2 regions of the Paenarthrobacter sp. TE3676 genome follow, and region 2 is predicted to be linked to the other one. Evidence: riboswitches for the same ligand, from Rfam matches in the RefSeq annotation. Region 2 holds a riboswitch; the other holds the start of a gene.

Region 1 (7,223 bases), on a different contig from region 2:
GGATTCACCCTTGGCTATACGTTCAATTGAGGCGAGGATTTTGTCCCTGATGGCATCACTGAATGTACGGACGCTGAGGCCCAAGGTTGCCGTCTCGGGAATGATGTTGTTCTTGGTCCCTGAGTGAATCTGCCCGACAGTCACCACTGCGGAGTCACTGGGGGCGAGCTCACGCGACACAATACCCTGCAACCGGACAGTGGTTGCAGCAGCCATCAGCACGGGGTCAATAGTGGTCTCCGGACGTGATCCGTGGCCTCCCCGCCCATGCAAGGTGATGTTGAGGGAGTCTGCGGATGCCATGGTGACGCCGGGACGGATACCGAACCACCCGGCGGGAAAAGGTGCCACATGTTGGCCCAGGACGACGTCCGGTTTGGGCACTGCGTCGTACAGCCCATCGGCAACCATGGTTTCGGCCCCGCCGCCCCATTCTTCAGCCGGCTGGAAGAGCGCGATCAGGGTGCCCTGCCACTCATGACGCTGCGCCGCCAGGATATCCACAGCGCCGACGAGGCAGCTCACGTGCACATCGTGGCCGCAAGCATGCATAACGGGCATGTCCTTGCCCTCATGATCAACACCCACAGCGGTGCTTGCGTAATCCAAACCCGTTGCTTCCTTGACCGGCAAGGCATCCATGTCGGCCCTGAGCATCACAACCGGTCCGGGTCCGTTGTCCAGAACGCCCACAACCCCGGTCTTTCCGATGTTGCGATGAACGGTAAAGCCAAGATCTTCGAGATAGCCCGCGGCGATTCCGGCTGTTCGGGTCTCCTGGAACGACAACTCCGGATGGGCGTGCAGGTCCTTATAAAGCTCTTCGAGGTCAATGGTCATGAGTCTGCCCTTTTTATTCGACGCCTATGTCTGGCCAGTGTATCCAGCCCGAATCTGCAAAGACCGGGAAGCCCCGGCACACTGGATGGCATGAACGATTCTGAATCAGTCACCACGCAGCAATCCACGGTTGAGGAATGGACCAAAGCCTTGGCGGAATCCACCGGCTCACCAGGCGGGGGTGCCGGGACCGGGGTCATGCTCTCCATCGCGGCCTCGTTGACGTCCATGGTGGCCGGATATACCGAGGCGGAGGAAGATCAGCGCGAACGGCTCACGGGCATCCACTCCCGGGCGCACGAACTCCGACGAACTGCCCTTCAGTTGGCCGACGACGACGCGTCCGCCTCGAACGCCTTCGGAGCCGCCTTCCGCCTCGACCCCGGTCCGGAGCGCGACGACGCAATACATCAAGCATCCGTCGATGCTGCCAAGGCATCAGCAGTTCTGGGGGAGCGGGCTATTAACGCAGTTGAAGACCTCGGCTGGCTCGCTTCAAACGGCAATTCAGCGCTTATCGCTGACGTCGTGGTGGGCTTCGGAGCCCTCCGCGCAGCCATAGCCGGAGCCCGAACCAACGTGAGTTTCGACCTCGCATCTTTGACCTCCGCAGGCGCCAAACTCGAGGAAGTCCGGGAACAGCACCCGGAGCTATGGAACACGGTCAGCCGGCTCAGTGCCGCCCTCGACAGGATCGACGAACTGACCGCCGGCGTGGACAAAAAAGCGGCGCCGACCGAAGCCATGTAGCTTCAGCCGGCGCCGTGCCCAACTACTGCGCCTTCGGCGCCGTGCCCAACTACTGCGCCTTCGGCGCTGTGCCTACTACTGTGCCTTCGGCACACGCCGGAGTACGACGGCGGCGAGCACTGCCGCACCAGCCATCAGTACCAGCCCAATGGCCGCAGTGATGTGGACGCCGGACTCGAAAGCTGTCCGGGCGGCGACCGTCAGCGCCTCCGACAATGGGGCCGGAAGGGCAGCCGCTGCATCAACCGCACCAGCAAGCGTTTCAGTGGACTTACCGGCCGCTTGCGTGGATACACCGTCCGGAATGACGAGGTTGTGCTGGTAGGAAGCAGTGAGGATCGAGCCAAGCACTGCCGTTCCCAAGAGCGAGCCCAACTCATAGCCGGTCTCGGAAATGGCCGAGGCGGCGCCGGATTTGTCGGCCGGAACGGAGGCCAGGATGAGGTCGTTGGAGATGGTCTCCGCAGCACCAACACCTATTGCGAGTACGGTCAGGGCCGACAACAGGAACACGGGTCCGCTGCCATGGTCACCCACCACCACAATCAGGTATCCCACTCCGCTGAGAGTTAGTCCCGCAGCCACAACGAACCCAGGCTGTACGCGCTTGACCAGCGGCACTACCAGCAGGCCGGCGATGACCGTAGCCAGGAGAGCAGGAATCATTGCAATGCCGGCCTCCATAGGGGACTGGCCCTCAACAAGTTGCAGGTGCTGGGCGAAGAAGTAGATGAAGCCCGTCATGGAGAAGAGGGACAGGACGTTCGCCACGATTGCGGTACTGAACACCTTGTTCTTGAACAATGAGACGTCCAGCATGGGGCTCTCGATCCGCTGCTGGCGGCGGACGAAGATAATGCCCATCACCACGCCGAACCCCATGAAGGCAGCCGCGGACGCCCCGAAGCCGTGAACCGCGAATTCCTTGATGCCGTAAACCAACGGCGCCATGGTGACCACGGACAGGAGAATGCTGGGCACGTCCACCCGGCCGGGATTGGCGTCCTTCGATTCAGGAATCAAGACCCGGCCGAAAGCAAGTAGCGGCAGGAGCAGGAAAGCCGCCACCAGGAACACGGCACCCCACCAGAAGTGCTCCACCAACCAGCCACCGAAGATCGGGCCAAGGGCGGCACCACCGGAGAAACCGGCGGCCCAGACGGCGATCGCGAGCCGACGCCGGTTGGGATCGGTGAAGATGTTCCGGATCAGGGACAGGGTTGATGGCATCAGCATGGCGCCGAAGACGCCCAGGCCCGCGCGGCCGGCGATGAGCCATTCAGCGGAAGGCGCGAAAGCTGTAGCAGCCGAAACCGCTGCGAAGCCCGTGCTGCCGAGCAGGAGCAGCCGGCGTCGTCCGATTCTGTCGCCCAAGTTGCCCATGGACACCAACAATGCTGCGAGGACCAGCGGGTAGGCGTCAACAATCCACAGCAATTGGACGCCGCCCACGTCCAACGAACGGGCGATCTCGGGCAGTGCAAATGTGAGCGCGGTGTTGTCCACGGCCACCAGCAGCACCGGAAACATCAGGAGTGCCAGAGCCGTCCAGTCGCGCCACGGTGCTGCCTGACCCTTAACGGGCTGAGCGGAACGGGGTGCTTGGGTTGATGACGGCGAGAACATGTAACTCACTGTACCGTCCAGACGGTACAGTTTCAAATAGAAGCCCGTAAGCCTTTAGGGAATGATGGACACATGCCACGAAAACCAGTTGCCCGGGACGCCGTCCTGGATGCGTTCGAAGCCCTCCTTATCGAGGTAGGGGAGCGTGCCGCCACGCTCGACGCTGTTGCCAAGCGGGCAGGCGTGTCCAAGGGCGGTCTGCTCTACCACTTCCCCAATAAGGAAGCGCTGATCACGGCCCTTTTGGAGCGCCTGGACCTGCTCGCCGATGAAGATACCGAGCTGATGAAGGCTGCCCCCGATGGTTCGGCCGCCTACTTCATCCGCTCCTCGCTCTGGGCGGATACGCCCATGGACCGGGCCTTCGTCGCTGCCACAAGATTGGCCGAAGTTGCCCACGAGGAAACCCGCCGCAGGTTCGCCGCGATCCAGCAACGGTGGCTGGACGTGCTGGCTGAGGACGTCGGGCCGGAGGTTGCCAAGGCCGTCAGCTACATGGGCGACGGCCTCTATTTCAACGCGATTTTTGAAGGCGGGCAGGAGGGCGGCAACGCCGGGCGGGAGGCCGACGTCGAAATTCTGTTGGGAGTCCTTGAACGGTTGCGGAAGTAGCGGGTCTTCCATTTGCTGCGGGGCGCGGGACGTAGGACAATTAACCCTCGTGGCGTGCCGTACGCGGTGACCACACACAACTGAACATGCCTTTGATCTGCGGCGGGAGAGTCCTGCAAGCAAGTGATGCAGGCGCCGTAGGAGCAAACCCTCCCCAGGAATCTCTCAGGCCCACGCACCGCCGCGGCTAGGCGACTCTGGAAAGCAGCAGGTACTCAACTCACCTTCGGGTGAAGGGAGTGCTGTGCTCACCGACGGTGCAAGCGATGGTTGCTCAGGCAACGCGCGGAAACTCTCAGGTCCAATACAGAGCGGGGAGGAACCCAGCCGCTGTGGCGTACCCAAACGCTGCCCAAGTAATGGAGTTCCTTCGTGACGGTTAGTTCTGCCTCCACCACCTTCGTCGATCGGCATATCGGCGCCCGCCGCCAGGCCGACATTGAGACCATGCTCAAGTCCGTCGGCTACGACACTGTTGATTCGCTGGTCGACACCGCCGTCCCGAACGACATCCGCCAGGAAGTTGCCCTCACCCTGCAGAACGCGTTGAGTGAAGTTGAAGTTCTGACCGAGCTGCGCAAGCTCGCGTCCAAGAACAAGACGGCCGTTCAGATGATCGGCCAGGGCTACTACGACACCGTGACGCCGCCCGTGATCCGTCGGAATATCCTCGAATCCCCGGCTTGGTACACGGCTTACACCCCTTACCAGCCGGAAATCTCGCAGGGCCGCCTCGAGGCGCTCCTGAACTTCCAGACCATGGTCCAGGACCTGGTTGGGCTGCCGATCGCCAACGCGTCCCTACTGGATGAAGCAACCGCAGTGGCCGAAGCCGTCCTCATGATGCGCCGAGCCAACAAGAACAAGGCTGTCCAGGATGGCAAGACCGTCCTCGACGCAGACTGCCTCCCCCAGACCATTGCCATCGTCAAGGGCCGTGCCGAGGCGCTCGGCTTCGAAGTCGAGGTCGCTGACCTTTCCTTGGGTCTCCCGGAAGGTGCCATCAACGGCGTCGTCCTCCAGCAGCCCGGCGTTTCCGGCCGCGTGTTCGATCACTCTGCCGTGATTGCGGACGCCAAGGAGCGCGGTGCGCTGGTTACCGTTGCTGCCGACCTCCTGTCCCTGACCCTCATCATGCCTCCAGGCGAGCAGGGCGCCGACATCGCCGTCGGTTCGGCACAGCGCTTGGGCGTTCCGCTCTTCTTCGGTGGCCCGCACGCCGCCTACATGGCCGTCCAAAAGGGACTGGAGCGTTCCATGCCCGGCCGTTTGGTGGGCGTTTCCAAGGACGACGCCGGTGTCCCCGCCTACCGCTTGGCGCTGCAGACCCGCGAGCAGCACATCCGCCGCGAGAAGGCCACGTCCAACATCTGTACAGCGCAAGCACTGCTGGCCATCGTGGCCTCGATGTACGCCGTTTACCACGGCCCTGAGGGCCTCAAGGCGATCGCCGAAACCGCCCATGGCCACGCCCGCACGCTTGCAGCGTCCCTGAAGGCTGCCGGCGTCGAGGTCCTCCACGGTTCCTTCTTCGACACCATCACCGTCCGCGTTCCCGGCAAGGCTGCTGAAATCGTCGCCGCTGCCGAGGCCAAGGGCATCAACCTCCGTGGCATCGACGCTGACACGGTTGGCATCTCTGTTGATGAAACCACTACTCCCGGGATTGTCGGTCGTCTCCTTGATGTCTTTGGCGCTCCTGTACTTGAGTCTGCTGAAGGCTTCGCGCTTGAGGCTTCCGTGGAACGTACGAGCGACTTTATGCAGCACCCGGTGTTCAACACCCACCGCTCAGAAACCCAGCTCCTCCGCTACATCCGTAAGCTCTCGGACCGCGACCTCGCGCTGGACCGCACCATGATCCCATTGGGTTCCTGCACCATGAAGCTGAACGCCACGGCCGAGATGGAGGCGATTTCCTGGCCGGAGTTCGCCTCGATCCACCCGTTCGCTCCGGATTCCCAGACTGAGGGCTGGCGCGAACTCATCACCGACCTCGAATCCCAGCTGACCGAGATCACCGGCTACGACCAAGTCTCCATCCAGCCGAATGCCGGTTCCCAGGGCGAGCTCGCCGGTCTGCTGGCGATCCGCGGCTACCACCTGTCGCGCGGCGACGAGCAGCGCAACGTCTGCCTGATCCCCGCCTCTGCCCATGGCACCAACGCAGCCTCGGCAGTGCTGGCGGGCATGAAGGTTGTTGTGGTGGCCACTGCTCCCGATGGCACCATCGACCACGTAGACCTCAAAAACAAGATCGAGGCCCACCGCGACGCGCTCTCGGCCATCATGATCACCTACCCGTCCACTCACGGTGTGTACGACGCCGACGTCCGCGAAGTATGCGACGCCATCCACGAGGCCGGCGGCCAGGTGTACATCGACGGCGCCAACCTCAACGCCCTCGTCGGTCTCGCGCAGCCGGGCAAGTTCGGCGGCGACGTCTCCCACCTGAACCTGCACAAGACCTTCTGCATCCCCCACGGTGGCGGTGGACCCGGCGTTGGTCCGGTTGCTGCAAAGGCGCACCTCGCACCGTTCATGCCAGGCGACGCTGCATCATGGACCGAAGGCAACGACGTCCCGATCTCGGCGTCCCGTTTTGGTTCCGCCGGTGTCCTCCCGATCTCCTGGGCTTACGTGAAGCTCATGGGTGGCCAGGGCCTCACCGAAGCAACCAAGTCTGCTCTGCTGGCCGCGAACTACATCGCATCCCGCCTCAACGAGCACTTCCCGGTCCTCTACACCGGCGAGGGCGGACTCGTGGCCCACGAATGCATCCTGGACCTCCGGGAACTGACGGCCAAGACCGGCGTCACCGCGGAGGACGTGGCCAAGCGCCTCATCGACTTCGGCTTCCACGCCCCCACCCTCGCGTTCCCGGTTGCCGGAACTTTGATGGTAGAGCCCACTGAGTCCGAAGACCTTGTGGAGATCGACCGCTTCATCGAAGCCATGATCACCATCCGCAAGGAAATCGACCAGGTAGCCAACGGCGACTTCGCCGTGGAGAACTCGCCGCTGCGCAAGGCACCCCACACCGCTGCCGCCGTCGTAAGTTCTGACTGGGACCGTGCGTACCCGCGCGAGCAGGCCGCCTTCCCGGTCCACCACCTCAAGCAGGACAAGTACTTCCCGCCCGTGGGCCGCATTGATGGCGCGGCCGGAGACCGTAACCTGGTGTGCTCCTGCCCGCCGATCGAAGACTTCGAAAACTAAGGACTGGTCATGACTGAGAACTACACAGCCCTTTACGAAGAGCACAAGAAGCTCGGCGCGTCCTTCACCGACTTCGGTGGCTGGCAAATGCCGCTCAAGTACTCGTCCGAGTTGGCCGAGCACCACGCCGTCCGCAAGTCCGCCGGACTGTTCGACCTCTCCCACATGGGTGAAGT
Region 2 (7,223 bases):
GCAGATCAACGAGTACTTGGCCTTGCCCACGGCGACAGCGGACAGCTTGCCCACGAGTGCGTAATCCAGGAAGGACGCAGCGTCCGGGCCGGTGACCCAGACTTCACCCATGTGGGAGAGGTCGAACAAGCCAGCGGACTTGCGGACGGCATGATGCTCAGCGAGCTCGGACTCGTACTTCAGGGGCATCTGCCAGCCGCCGAAGTCCGTAAACGATGCACCGGCCTTTTTGTGCTGCTCGTAAAGAGCTGTGTAATTCTCAGACATGACGGGAGTCCTTAGTTTTCGAAGTCAGCAGTGTTGTCCTCGAACGCTTCGAGGGGAGGGCAGGAGCACACCAGGTTGCGGTCGCCTGCGGCGCCGTCGATTCGGCCGACCGGCGGGAAGTACTTGTCCTGCTTCAGGTGGTGGACGGGGAACGCTGCCTGCTCCCGCGGGTAGTCGCGGTCCCAGCCGGAACTTACGACGGCGGCAGCCGTGTGCGGTGCGTTGCGCAGCGGCGACTTCTCAACAGTGAAATCACCGCTGGCCACCTGCTCGATCTCCGCACGGATGGTGATCATGGCTTCGATGAAACGGTCAATCTCGGCCAGGTCCTCGGACTCGGTGGGTTCCACCATCAAGGTGCCGGCGACCGGGAACGCCAACGTGGGGGCGTGGAAGCCGAAGTCGATGAGGCGCTTGGCAACATCCTCGGCGGTGACACCTGTGCGAGCGGTCAGCTCACGTAGGTCCAGGATGCACTCGTGGGCCACGAGTCCGCCCTCGCCCGTGTACAAAACCGGGAAGTGCTCATCCAGGCGGGAAGCAACGTAATTGGCTGCCAACAAAGCCGATTTGGTGGCTTCCGTCAGTCCTTGGCCGCCCATGAGCTTCACATATGCCCACGAAATCGGCAGCACACCGGCCGAGCCATAACGCGAAGCCGAGATCGCAACGCCGTGCCCCTCCTCATGCGCCGCTTTGTTCGCGTCGCCAGGCATGAACGGAGCCAAGTGGGCTTTCGCAGCAACCGGGCCAACGCCCGGTCCACCGCCGCCGTGAGGGATGCAGAAGGTTTTGTGCAGGTTCAGGTGGGACACGTCGCCGCCGAACTTGCCCGGCTGGGCCAAACCAACCAGCGCATTCAAGTTGGCACCGTCAACGTACACCTGGCCGCCGGCAGCGTGGATCGCGTCGCAGACCTCGCGGACGTCGGCGTCGTACACACCGTGCGTGGACGGGTAGGTGATCATGATGGCCGACAAAACCTCGCGGTGGGCCTCGATTTTCGCAGCGAGATCCGCGTGATCGATCGTGCCGTCGGCAGCCGTCGCCACCACAACCACCTTCATGCCCGCCAGCACAGCCGAGGCCGCGTTGGTGCCGTGGGCTGATGCCGGGATCAAGCAAACAGTGCGCTGCTCATCGCCGCGGGACAGGTGGTAACCGCGGATCGCAAGCAAGCCTGCGAGCTCGCCCTGGGAACCGGCATTCGGCTGGATAGAGACTTGGTCGTAGCCGGTGATCTCGGTGAGGTCGGCTTCCAGGTCCTCGATCAGCTCGCGCCAACCCGCGGTCTGGTGGTCCGGAGCGAACGGGTGGATGGAGGCGAACTCCGGCCAGGAAATCGCCTCCATCTCAGCGGTGGCGTTCAGCTTCATGGTGCACGAACCCAGCGGGATCATGGTGCGGTCCAGTGCGAGGTCACGGTCCGACAGCTTGCGGATATAGCGCAACAGCTGCGTCTCGGAACGGTGCGTGTTGAACACCGGGTGCTGCAGGAAATCGGATGTCCGGACTACGTCAGCGGGCAATTCGAATCCGGTAACGTCCCCTACCGGACCGGCACCGAAGGCGACGGCTACCGCGGAGAGGATCTCCGGCGTCGTGGTTTCATCAATGGAGACGCCAACGATGTCCGCATCGATGAGGCGCAGGTTGATGCCGCGGGCTTCAGCGGCGGCGATGACCTTGTCTGCCTTGCCGGGGACGCGGACGGTGAGGGTGTCGAAGAAAGCCTCGGAGACGAGTTCGCGGCCGGCCTTCTGCAGGGTCGCAGCCAAAACACGGGCGTGGCCGTGGACGGTTTCGGCGATTGCTTTCAGGCCTTCCGGGCCGTGGTAGACGGCGTACATCGAGGCTACGATCGCGAGCAGTGCCTGCGCGGTGCAGATGTTGGACGTCGCCTTCTCGCGACGGATGTGCTGCTCGCGGGTCTGCAGTGCCAGGCGGTAAGCAGGGACGCCGGCGTTGTCCTTGGAGACCCCAACGATGCGGCCCGGGAGGGTGCGTTCCATGCCTTCGCGGACGGCCATGTACGCGGCGTGCGGGCCGCCGAAGAACAGCGGGACGCCGAAGCGCTGCGCAGTTCCGACGGCGAGGTCCGCACCTTGCTCGCCCGGGGGCGTGATGAGGGTGAGCGCCAGCAAATCCGCGGCCACCGTGACCAGCGCGCCGCGCTCCTTGGCGTCAGCGATGACGCCGGAGTGATCGAACACGCGCCCGGAAACGCCGGGTTGCTGCAGGACGATGCCGTTGATGTCGCCGTCGGGAAGTCCAGCCGAAAGATCAGCGATCTCAACCTCGAAGCCCAACGCCTCGGCGCGTCCCTTCACAATGGCGATGGTCTGCGGGAGGAGGTCGGCGTCGAGGACCGTCTTGCCGTCCTTGGCGGTCTTGGACTTGTTGGCGCGGCGCATCAGCAGCACGGCCTCGGCAACGGCGGTGGCTTCGTCCAGCAGCGAGGCGTTGGCCACGGGAAGCCCGGTGAGGTCCTGCACCATGGTCTGGAAGTTCAGCAGTGCCTCCAGGCGGCCCTGGGAAATTTCCGGCTGGTACGGCGTGTAGGCCGTGTACCAAGCGGGAGCTTCAAGGATGTTGCGGCGAATGACCGGGGGTGTGACGGTGTCGTAGTAGCCCTGGCCGATCATCTGCACAGCGGTCTTGTTCTTGGAAGCGAGCTTGCGGAGCTCGGCGAGGACCTGCACCTCGGTGAGGGCGTCCTGCAGCTTCAGGGCAGTGTCCTGGCGAATGGAATCGGGAACGGCGACGTCTACCAAGCCGTCGACAGAGTCGTAGCCGATGGCCTTGAGCATGGTGTCAACGTCGGCTTGGCGGCGGGCGCCGATGTGCCGGTCCGCGAAGGCGGTGGGGGTTGATTGAACAGTCAAGAGGAACTCCATGATTCAGGCGCCCAGTGAGCGCCACGATGATGTGGGGTTCCTCCCCGCTCTGTATTGGACCTGAGAGATTCCGCAGGAATGGTTGCCTGCTTGCACCGTCGGTGAGCCCGGTTACCCGGACTGCTTTCCAGAGTTGCCTAACCGCGGCGGTACATGGGCCTGAGAGATTCCTGGGGAGGATTTGCTCCTACGGCGCCTGACTGGATGTACCGGCAGGACTCTCCCGCCGCAGATCAAAAGCGTTGCATCACGTGAGTGACACGCTTCACACCATAGCTGGTTGTTTTGAAGGAGCGCAAGCAAGGTGTGGCTACTGATGCATCGCTTCATGGATCTGCAGAGCGAACCACAGTTGGGCGACGGTGGACGTTTCACCCATGTCCAGCCCTGTCAGTTCGCCGATTTTCCGCATCCGGTAGATGATGGTTTGTCGGTGCGCGAACAATGCTGAAGCAGTCTTCTGCCACGACCGCTGCGAGTCCAAATACGTCCTCAAGGTGACAATGAGATCACCTTCCTGGCTCTGCTCGTAGTCGAAAATCGGACCCAAAAGACGCCGGACCAGGGCGGTTCCTTCCTCAAAACCGGTGAGTCCCAGCCATGAGGGCCCCTCCGCATAGCGGGCCAGCCCTTGGTTGTTGGCGCGGGCGGAACCGAGCGCCCAGAGGGACTCCTGCAGCGCCCGTTGGATGTTCGCAACGGCCGCCGGCGCGCTGATCCCGATCGTGGTTTCCACGCCGGCACAGTGCATCAGGACATCGTCAGGCACGTCTGCCGGGACCACCACATGGAGCCTGTTGTTCCGCTTCAAGGACGCGGACGCAACCCCGTGCCGCCACAGTTCGATGTGCACGTTCGCCAGCCTGCCGCCGTCGTCCGCCGCTTTGTCCGCGGCGTCCGCCGTCAGTGAGGCGAGCAGGAAATCCTGGGGCGAAACCTCGAAAGCTGCCAGCCGGCTCTCCATTTCGGCCACGCCCAAGCGTCCGTCCATTGCCTGCAGGAGGAACTCGCCGGCCAGCCGGTGGCGGCCTTCCAGCGACAAAACGATGCGCGAAAGCTGCAGTCCCAGCACGGTTGCGGCGTGGAGAAGCACGACGGCGTCCGGGTGCGGTTCGCTGTTGGGCAGCACCACCAGGAGCGCGTTGGCATGGGTAGGAATGTCCATGGTGAGGACGTGCCTGCCGCGGATGCGATGCCACTGGAAGTTCTTTCCCGCGAGGGACACTTGCCCCGACAGCGGCGCCCACTCCTCGGAGAGGAACACCGGGAGCGCCTGACCGTCCGGGTGCCAGGGATGGAGGCAGCGGCGGTCCACCACGAACAGGTCCGCGTCGAGCTCGGTCGCCAGCCGCTGGACCAGGCTCTGCCAGTGGTCTTCGGAGGCTCCGGCGGTGCGGAGCAGATCGTAGACGCGGGCAGTCTGCCGCAGCCGACGGGATTCTTCGAGCAAGGAGGACTCGGCCACCGACCGGGCGATCGCGATGAACGGCAGCGGGTACGGGATGTTGATCAGGGGCAACGGGAGTTGCTCGCACGCTTCCATGAATTCCGCGGTGAGCGGCGGTGCATGCATTTTCTCGCCGATCGCCAAGGCGCTGGCGCCGCTGTCCATCAAGGCCTCTGCGAGCGCCACTTGGCCCTCGGCGTCGGCGGGAATCGACAGGCCGTTGGTCATCATGAGTTCGCCGCCCGTGACCCACTCCCACAGCCTGGGAAGGTCCGACGTGTGAGCCCAGGTAATGCGGTTTTCGAGGCCTGCCGCTCCTGCCAGGAGGGTGAGTCCCAGCTGCGGTTCAGCCACGAGTTCGCCCACGGTGATTGCCATTGTGCGCTCCGGTTCCCTTGCGTTTCCGGCGGTCTTGCCGCCACGTTCCGGGGCACTTAGACATTCGTCTAAACGCCTCAACTATTTGTAGTCAATGTAGCGCTATCCGGAGTGATCCGCGTCACCAAGAATGGAATTACTTACTTCCCGCTCAACGGCGAGCACCCCTCAACCCAAGGATCCGTCAATGACAACGCACAAGCCCATCGGCCCTGTCGACGCCACCAAAGTCCCCCGGTATGCAGGCCTCGGTACTTTCGCCCGTCTCCCCCAAATCGACCGCGTCCCGGACTACGACATTGCGATCGTCGGCGTCCCGTTCGACGGCGGAACCTCCTTCCGGCCCGGCGCCCGCTTCGGACCCGCCGCAGTCCGCGAAGCCTCCCGCCTCCTCCGCCCGGGGTACCACCCGGAGCTCGACGTTGAACCGGTGTACGAAGCCCAGGTAGTGGACGCCGGCGACATCGCCTGCACCCCCTACGACATCACCCGGGCCGTCCGTGAAATCGAGGAGCAGGCCTTGCCCCTGATCAGCGAGGACAAGCGGCTCATCTCCATCGGCGGCGACCACACCATCGCCCTGCCCATGCTGCGGGCCCTGAACAAGGTCCATGGTCCGGTAGCCCTGCTGCATTTCGACGCCCACCTGGATACTTGGGACACCTATTTCGACCAGCCGATCACGCACGGCACCATCTTCCGGCGGGCGTTCGAAGAAGGCCTTCTTATGGAGGACAAGTCCATGCACGTGGGTATCCGCGGGCCGGTCTACGACCGCAACGACTTCCTCCGCGACCACGAATTCGGGTTCCAGATCATCCGCTGCTCGGACCTGGACGTCATCGGCGTCCCCGCAGCTATCCAGCGCGTCAAGGACAGGCTCGGCGATACCCCGGTCTATGTCTCCATCGACATCGATGTCCTTGACCCGGCCTTCGCACCCGGCACCGGCACTCCTGAGATGGGCGGGCTCCACTCCCGCGAGCTCCTGGCCCTGCTCCGCGGGCTGAACGGCATCAACATCGTGGGCGCCGACGTCGTGGAAGTCGCCCCGGCGTATGACCACGCGGACATCACCACCGTCGCCGCCGCCACGCTGGTCTTCGACCTTCTCGGGCTGATGGTGAACCGCAGCAAAGCAAACAGCACAGTTGGCCGTGAATTGGCTTCGGCATCCCGGGCTACGTCATGAGTGCGCCGGCAACTGAGGTACCCCGGCTCGAGGACAAGACCATCCAGCCCATCCCGGTCAACGAGCGCCACGGCAAGGCCCGGGACCTCTTCACCATCTGGTTCGGCTCGAACATCATGATCATGACCATCGTGACCGGCGGGCTCGCCACCACGGTGTTCGGCCTGGGCTTCGTGCCGGCGATCGTGGCCATCATCATCGGCAACGTGGTGGGCGGCATCTTCATGGCGCTGCACTCCGCGCAAGGCCCGCAATTGGGTGTGGCGCAGATGATCCAGACCCGCGGCCAGTTCGGTTCTTTCGGGGCTTTGTTGATCGTGGTCATCGTGGTGGTCATGTACGTGGGGTTCTTCGCGGCCAACCTTGTGTTCGGCGGCGAGGCAATGGCAGCGGTGAGTCCGGGCATCAGCGTTGACGCCGGCATTATTATCATCGGCGTGGTCAGCGTTATCGCCACGATCTTCGGCTACCGGCTCATCCACGCCTATGCACGCGTCCTCAGCGTGGCCGCCGGGCTGGCACTGCTGCTGGCTTTCGGGTGGATCCTGATGGTCCACGGACTGCCGGCCAGCTTCCTCGAGACGGGTAACTTCAACTGGGTGGGCTTCATGGGCACCATCTCCGTCTCCGCATTGTGGCAGCTGGCCTACGCACCGTACGTCTCCGACTATTCGCGCTACATGCCGCAAGGAACAGGATCCGCTCCGGCATTCTGGGCATCCTACTCGGGCTGTGTCTTGGGAACGCTCTTCCCCATGATCCTGGGCGCCTTGGTAGGCACGCTGGCCGTCTCCATGAGCACCGGGGACGTCGAAATCGTGGGCAGCCTTGGCGCATTGCTTCAGCCCTGGACCCTGATCATCGTGGGCATCTTCTGCCTGGGCGTCGCGGCGTCGAACGCCATGAACCTTTACTGTGGCGTCCTGTGCACCCTCACTATCGGGCAAACGTTCAAGCCAAGCTGGTTGCCGCGCGCCAAGACCCGCAGCATCGCGGCAATCATCCTCTTCGTCGTCGCCGTCTCCATCGCCCTGTTTGCCCG

The links. Region 2 has a riboswitch for glycine ahead of gcvP (aminomethyl-transferring glycine dehydrogenase). Riboswitches for the same ligand answer to the same signal wherever they lie in the genome.
Region 1: another riboswitch for glycine. It lies ahead of gcvP (aminomethyl-transferring glycine dehydrogenase); the one in region 2 lies ahead of gcvP (aminomethyl-transferring glycine dehydrogenase).

The regions. Positions count from the first base shown of each region.
Region 1 covers NZ_JBWBQU010000011.1:121,517-128,739, forward strand. The annotation lists gene ACZ881_RS21760 (amidohydrolase) at 1-840, opposite strand, end outside; gene ACZ881_RS21765 (cyclodeaminase/cyclohydrolase family protein) at 931-1,590, shown strand; gene ACZ881_RS21770 (MFS transporter) at 1,666-3,216, opposite strand; gene ACZ881_RS21775 (TetR/AcrR family transcriptional regulator) at 3,289-3,828, shown strand; glycine riboswitch at 3,922-4,019, shown strand; gene gcvP (aminomethyl-transferring glycine dehydrogenase) at 4,201-7,047, shown strand; gene gcvT (glycine cleavage system aminomethyltransferase GcvT) at 7,057-7,223, shown strand, end outside.
Region 2 covers NZ_JBWBQU010000007.1:4,109-11,331, forward strand. The annotation lists gene gcvT (glycine cleavage system aminomethyltransferase GcvT) at 1-267, opposite strand, end outside; gene gcvP (aminomethyl-transferring glycine dehydrogenase) at 279-3,164, opposite strand; glycine riboswitch at 3,302-3,400, opposite strand; gene ACZ881_RS16480 (PucR family transcriptional regulator) at 3,475-4,989, opposite strand; gene speB (agmatinase) at 5,177-6,181, shown strand; gene ACZ881_RS16490 (purine-cytosine permease family protein) at 6,178-7,223, shown strand, end outside.